2 regions of the Chryseomicrobium imtechense genome follow, and region 1 is predicted to be linked to the other one. Evidence: a T-box and tRNA genes for the amino acid it is inferred to sense, from the RefSeq annotation. Region 1 holds a T-box; the other holds one or more tRNA genes.
What was found. The T-box of region 1 lies ahead of AB5N96_RS02060 (valine--tRNA ligase). A T-box ahead of a tRNA ligase gene usually reads a tRNA of that ligase, here a tRNA-Val.
Positions count from the first base shown of each region.

Region 2: it has a tRNA-Val gene. The T-box ahead of AB5N96_RS02060 (valine--tRNA ligase) is inferred to sense a tRNA for this amino acid. The anticodon was not compared.

Region 1 is NZ_JBGOBM010000002.1:81,426-84,847, reverse strand. It holds gene AB5N96_RS02060 (valine--tRNA ligase) at 1-1,884, opposite strand, end outside; T-box leader at 1,952-2,164, opposite strand; gene hemL (glutamate-1-semialdehyde 2,1-aminomutase) at 2,237-3,422, opposite strand, start outside.
Region 2 is NZ_JBGOBM010000006.1:83,188-86,609, forward strand. It holds gene glsA (glutaminase A) at 51-983, opposite strand; gene AB5N96_RS07605 (helix-hairpin-helix domain-containing protein) at 1,089-1,295, opposite strand; tRNA gene AB5N96_RS07610 (tRNA-Val) at 1,406-1,478, shown strand; gene AB5N96_RS07615 (hypothetical protein) at 1,566-2,291, opposite strand; gene AB5N96_RS07620 (DEAD/DEAH box helicase family protein) at 2,385-2,945, opposite strand; gene AB5N96_RS07625 (transcriptional regulator) at 3,023-3,244, opposite strand; gene AB5N96_RS07630 (1,4-dihydroxy-2-naphthoate polyprenyltransferase) at 3,344-3,422, opposite strand, start outside.

The DNA of each region.
Region 1 (3,422 bases):
ATAGCGATCAGACAAGCGTGTTACGGTTTCGATTGTCTCGTTCAAACGCGTCAAAATCCATGCATCTGCAACTGATTTTTCACCCGTTAAATCGATTTCTTCATATTTCATGCCATCCATGTTCATGAGGGCGAAACGAGAAGCATTCCAAATCTTGTTCGCAAAGTTCCATACGGCTTCTACTTTCTCCGTTGAGTAGCGAAGGTCTTGTCCTGGTGATGAACCTGTTGATAAGAAGTAGCGAAGTGCATCCGCACCGTACTGTTCGATGACATCCATCGGGTCAACGCCGTTACCAAGAGACTTCGACATCTTGCGGCCTTCCGCGTCACGCACAAGACCGTGGATCAATACGTCTTGGAATGGGCGTGTGCCTGTAAATTCCACACCTTGGAAAATCATACGCGATACCCAGAAGGCGATGATGTCATAGCCTGTAACTAGTGTGTTTGTCGGGTAATACTTCTTGAACTCTTCGTTGTCGGCATCCGGCCAGCCCATCGTTGAAAACGGCCATAGTGCAGATGAGAACCACGTGTCGAGTACATCGTCTTCTTGGCGCCAGTTTTCAAGGTCTGCAGGCGCTTCGTGTCCTACGAAAACTTCACCTGTCTCCTTATGGTACCAAGCTGGAATGCGATGGCCCCACCAGAGTTGACGAGAAATACACCAGTCGTGGAGGTTTTCCATCCAGCGCATGTACGTGTTTTCGAAACGGTCCGGAACAAAGTTCACTTTGCCGTCTGTATCTTGAATGTCCATGGCTTGCTGCGCTAGTGGTTTCATGCGAACGAACCATTGTGTAGATAGGTAAGGCTCAACAACTGCCCCACTTCGCTCCGAATGACCAACCGAGTGAACGTGCGTTTCGATGTTGAAAAGAACATCCATCTCTTGTAGGTCTTTTACGATTTGCTTACGGCATTCGAAACGGTCCAAGCCTTCGTATTTACCAGCATTGCCGTTCATAGATCCATCTTCGTTCATGACAAGAACGCGCTCCAAGTTGTGGCGGTTACCGATTTCAAAGTCATTTGGGTCGTGTGCAGGTGTAATTTTTACAGCACCGCTTCCGAATTCCATGTCTACGTAGTCATCTGCCACAATCGGGATTTCACGTCCAACGATTGGCAGTGTTACAGTTTTGCCAATCAAATGCTTATAGCGCTCATCTTCTGGGTGAACCGCGACCGCAGTATCCCCAAGCATCGTCTCAGGACGCGTCGTTGCAACATCGATCGAACCTGTTCCATCTGTTAGCGGGTAATGCATATGATAGAAGGCACCCTCTATTTCTTTATGAATAACTTCGATATCCGATAATGCCGTTTTCGTCGCTGGGTCCCAGTTGATGATGTACTCACCGCGGTAGATCAAGTCTTTTTCGTATAGCTTTACGAATACTTCGCGTACTGCGTGAGATAGGCCTTCATCAAGTGTGAAACGTTCACGTGAGTAATCGAGACCGAGACCAAGCTTCGACCATTGTGAGCGGATGTGACCTGCGTATTCTTCTTTCCACTTCCAAGTTTCTTCGACAAATGCCTCGCGACCAAGGTCATAACGTGTTTTTCCTTCCGCGCGTAGTTTTTCTTCAACTTTAGCTTGTGTTGCGATACCCGCATGGTCCATTCCAGGAAGCCATAATGCATCATAGCCTTGCATACGTTTCATACGAATAATGATATCTTGTAGCGTCGTATCCCATGCGTGTCCAAGGTGTAGCTTCCCAGTTACGTTTGGTGGCGGGATCACGATTGTGTAGGGCTCTTTATCGCTCTCTGGATGTGCTTCGAAGTATTTTCCTTTCAACCACCAGTCATAGCGGCCTTGTTCGATCGATTGCGGATCGTACTTTGTCGGCATTTCGATTTCGTTTGTCATGTACGTCACTCCTTTTGATTTGTGTGAATGAAGCGGTCGGAGAATACAAAAAACCCCCGTCCTTAGGAAAAAGGACGAGGGTATAGTCGCGGTACCACCTTTACTTCATGCCGAAGCATGCACTTCATTCACTAACGGCTCTTCACCGGCTGTCACTACTGTAAGTTCACGACAGCTGCTCCTGGGCTACCTTCATGACGCTTGACCGAAGACCTTTCACCAAATGGCCTTCTCTCTACAGATCAAGGAAATCATTACTCTTCCCGTTCGATGCATTTATTGTATATGTCCTTATTGTAAGGAATCGCACGGGTGCCGTCAAGTCAGCATGAAAGGAGGTGTTCAATTAGATTTAGTTTTTCAATTGTTTGAATGCTTCGCGGAATGCGGCAATCGTTTTATCGATATGCTCTTCCGTGTGCGCAGTTGAGAGGAACAATCCTTCGAACTGAGAGGGTGGCAAGTAGACACCTTGCTCTGCCATCAGACGGTACACATCTGCAAACAAGCCTAAGTCTGACGTTTTTGCTTGGTCGTAGTTCGTCACGTCTTCGTTTGTGAAGAAGAATCCGATCATCGAGCCTGCACGGTTCACCGTGTGCGGAATATCAAATTCCGTTGCTACTGCGCGGAATCCTTGTTCTAAACGGTCTCCAAGCTTTTGGAAATACGTATAGCTGTCTGGAGTCAGTTGAGACAATGTCGCATAACCAGCTGCCATCGCAAGTGGATTTCCTGAAAGAGTACCTGCTTGGTAGACAGAACCTGCTGGAGCGATTTGTTCCATAATGTCACGACGTCCACCGAATGCGCCTACTGGAAGGCCGCCTCCGATTACTTTTCCTAGACACGTGATATCAGGTTTTACCCCGTAGTAGCCTTGTGCACAACCGTAATCTACACGGAAGCCAGTCATGACTTCATCAAAAATCAACAATGCTCCATTTTCTTCTGTGATGGCACGCAAGCCTTCTAAAAATCCAGGTTGTGGTGGAACGACACCCATATTCCCTGCAACCGGTTCTGTGATAACGGCAGCGATATCGTCACCAAAGTGTTTAAACGCTTCTTTTACAGCCTCTAAATCGTTGAATGGCACTGTTAACGTGTTTTTTGCAACAGATTCTGGCACTCCCGGTGAATCGGGAAGTCCAAGAGTCGCAACACCGGAACCAGCCTTGATCAATAAGCTATCGCCATGTCCGTGGTAGCTACCTTCGAATTTTAAAATCTTGTTGCGGCCAGTGAACCCTCGAGCTAAACGAAGAGCTGACATTGTTGCTTCTGTTCCAGACGACACCATACGAATCATTTCGATTGACGGTACACGATCCATCACAAGTTTCGCCATCTCGTTTTCAATCAGCGTCGATGCACCAAAGCTTGAACCAAGTTCAGCAACACGTTGAATTTCAGCCACAACTTTTTCATTTGTATGTCCTAGAATCAGTGGCCCCCATGATAATACATAATCAATGTAGTCATTGCCATCGATATCCGTCACGATCGCGCCTTTTCCTTTTTCCATAAAGATCGGG
Region 2 (3,422 bases), on a different contig from region 1:
TTAACGTAAGAAAAAAGGCCTGTCGCATTTTGCGAGAGGCCTTAGTAGTATCAAAATACAGAGAGGTCCCATTGTTCTGAGAGCTTTTTTAACAATTGGATTCCCTTCACGCTATTCCCTCTAGAATCAAGTGGTGGAGATAAAATGCCAATCCCCATCCGGTCACTGACAACAGCTAAAATACTTCCGGAAACACCACTTTTTGCAGGAAACCCAACTTTGATGGTGAAGCGTGAAGACGCATCATACATTCCACTAAGCAGCATGTAGGCATTTGCTGTTTTCACATTGGCATCTTGCAAAATTCGTTCGTTTGAAAAAGGATCAATTCCTTTATTGGCAAGAAGCGAACCCATTCGGGCAATGTCTTCGACAGTTACAGCGATGGAACACATTTGGAAGTATAAGTCGAGCGAGTCTTCTGTATCATGGATAGATCCCGATGCCTGCAAGAAGTAAGCAATCGCTTTATTCCGAAGGGCTGTGGACTTTTCAGAGTCAAAGACTTCGACATCGACGTAGATACCATCATCTCCTGTAAGTGTCCGAGTAAACTCCAGCATATTTTGCAAAGCTTCCGGCCCTTCTTTTTCTGCAATCATCGAACTGAGCACGATGGCACCAGAATTAATCATCGGGTTGTGCACGTTCCCCTCTGATGTACTTTGAATCCCCATGATGGTGTTGAAGGGGTCCCCTGTCGGATCTAGAGTGATTCGTTCAAAGACGGCTTCCTCTCCGTAATTTTCTAAGGCATATAAGAAAATCACGACTTTTGAAATACTCTGCATCGTAAATTTGAAGTCGATGTCTCCACTCGAAATGGAACGTGCTTGTGTGTCCATAATGCTGACGGCAAAGATATCAGGGTCTACGCGTTCGAGGGCAGGTATATAAGAAGCAACCTTTCCATTGTTTTCACAGTTTCTCTCACAGTCAATGAAGAGTTCTTCTAGTTGTTTTTCATATTCTTTGAGTGTCATCGAGTCTCCTCTTTTCCTTTAAGATTCTGGTTTTAGTTTACCAGGTATCCAATGGGGACAAAACACCTTTTGAATCAACTGTAGTTGGAAATGATAGGCCTACTTTCATTCTTTGAATGGTAGACCATGTTCCGTCATTGCCGCTTTTAGTAGGCGAATCGCTTTCGGACCAACCCCATGATACGAGAGCAATTCTTTTTCAGACATCTTGCTGATTGCCTCTAATGAATCTAAGCCATTTGCATCGAGCGCTCGTACTGCAGGCTTTGGAAGTGTGGTGGGAACCGGTGTAGAGTTCTGTTCTTTTCCCATGAGAGATACCTCCTTCTTTTTTATTAAGCTCTTATGTACTACTTCAATTTATAAATAGTTCTTGCACTCTTGATTGAAAGAGGTATAATAATCTTTGTCAGTAAAAAATAGATCCTGTAGCTCAGCCGGGAGAGCGCCACCTTGACAGGGTGGAGGTCGCTGGTTCGAACCCAGTCGGGATCATTGGGTGCCAAACCCACGTGGAAGCTGTCGGAACACGGCTTTCACATGAAAGAGTCCTAGTAGACCGTATGTCTAGGGGCTCTTTTTTTATATAAAAATAAGAATCAAACTGTACACTACTGCCCCTAAAAAGAACGCACGAAAACTACTTTCACTTTCTTCTGGCAATTCTTCCTTCATAACATTCAAAATAATTCCACCTGCCAATAAAGCGACTAAATAAGATAGAATAAATGGATGCAAATCTGTAAATGTGGCGGCTGCCCATCCTACGGCAATTGCAGTAGCAAGAAGCCATCTTCCGTAGCGCGCATAATCACGGTCATGTTGTTCATCTAAACTTATATCAATCGTAATGAAATGAACACCAAGTGCCACAAAGAACGCAAGTGGACCTAAGGACTCGGTAAATTCCTCGCGAACAAGTAAATAACCAATACTGAAGTTATACAAAGTGAAAATTCCAATATGTACCCAGAATACACCTGGATTGTGTGTAAGGGAAGAACCCTCACGCCGTCCTTTATGCGAAGACTTTACATATTTCTCTAAGCCATAAAAAAGCACGAGCCCCAGTAGAGCAAGTAAATAAATATGATGTTCAATAAACCCTAAGATCCCCTCACCCTTCAAGCTCTCTTGGAAGTCTGCTAATTCAGGAAGTAAATGAAGAAATACGTAAGCAACAGAGATTCCTCCTGCTATCGATAAAAAATGACTGCGTGGTCGTTTTCGTAAAAACTTTAAATGACGCGCGAATAAATGGATAAGTACAAAACCAATCATACAAAGTACACTCGCAACAAAGCCCATAGTTTTCACCTCCTGTCCTACTATTCCCTTTTCCTATTTGATTTGAACCGCTTCCCAAACAAAAAACGAGCATACTGCAGTATGCCCGTCGCGCTAAAATTGAAAATGCTTTTTTATTTCTCGTGCTGTCTCTTCAGCAGTTTTTGTCATCGTATCTAGTCGAAGATAATTCGAGAACGAAATCTCATCAGGTAGAGAATTCAGCCGGAACCTCTCAGCCGTTGTGATGACATCGTTTCGAGACCATTCTAGATTCCGCTTAAATGGTTTGTGTTCTAAACGGTTCGGTGTGCTATTGCGTGCAAGGCGCTCTTCAAGATCTGCTTCTAATTCAACATAATAAATTTCAGCATTCTCCGCTTCGAAAGTATCCACTACATTTTGTACATAGTCCCAATCGAGTTGTTTATCAAATCGCCATACGAATGTGAAAATGAGGCCCTCTAAATCACTCTTTGCGACTTCTTCAAAGATTTGGTTTCTGAATGAATTTACAAGATCTTGCCCTTTTTTCGTACTATAATCAAAAAAATGCGAGACCAAATCAATGGTCATATGATTGTGAAACAATTTTAATTCAGTGATTTTGGCAAGTTCTTGCCCGACAGTCATCTTCCCAACAGCTTGAGGTCCAAATAGTAATACTAACTTCATTTCAACATCCCCTGACATCTATCCACTTAAGAAAGTTTTTCCTAGTGTACCATAGACAAGCTGTCAGAAAATGCTTTTTATAAAATGGCACGCTCTTTATGGAGGACGGGTTGACATGCGAGCACATGATGGACTAAAAAAGTTCGTTTCGCTTGTTTCGCAGTATCCCAAATCCACATTTTATCACCGTTCAACTTCAACACTCTGATTCGTCTTTTCGTTAATTTCCCAGCTTTGTCCATGTAGACTACATCCATCAACTGATTGTATTTCATTGCTTTTACAAACTGCTCACGCATCTTTTCCGACCTCCTTTGTTCTCATTATAAACGAACACTTGTTCTTTTTACAACAAAAAAGACTCGGCATCCCTAGTTTCGAAATGCCGAGAAAACTCTTTATAAAAGCCACTCAATAAACAGACCGATCGTCAGTAAAATTCCAACAAACGTATTCGTAAGAGCCGTTGATTTCATC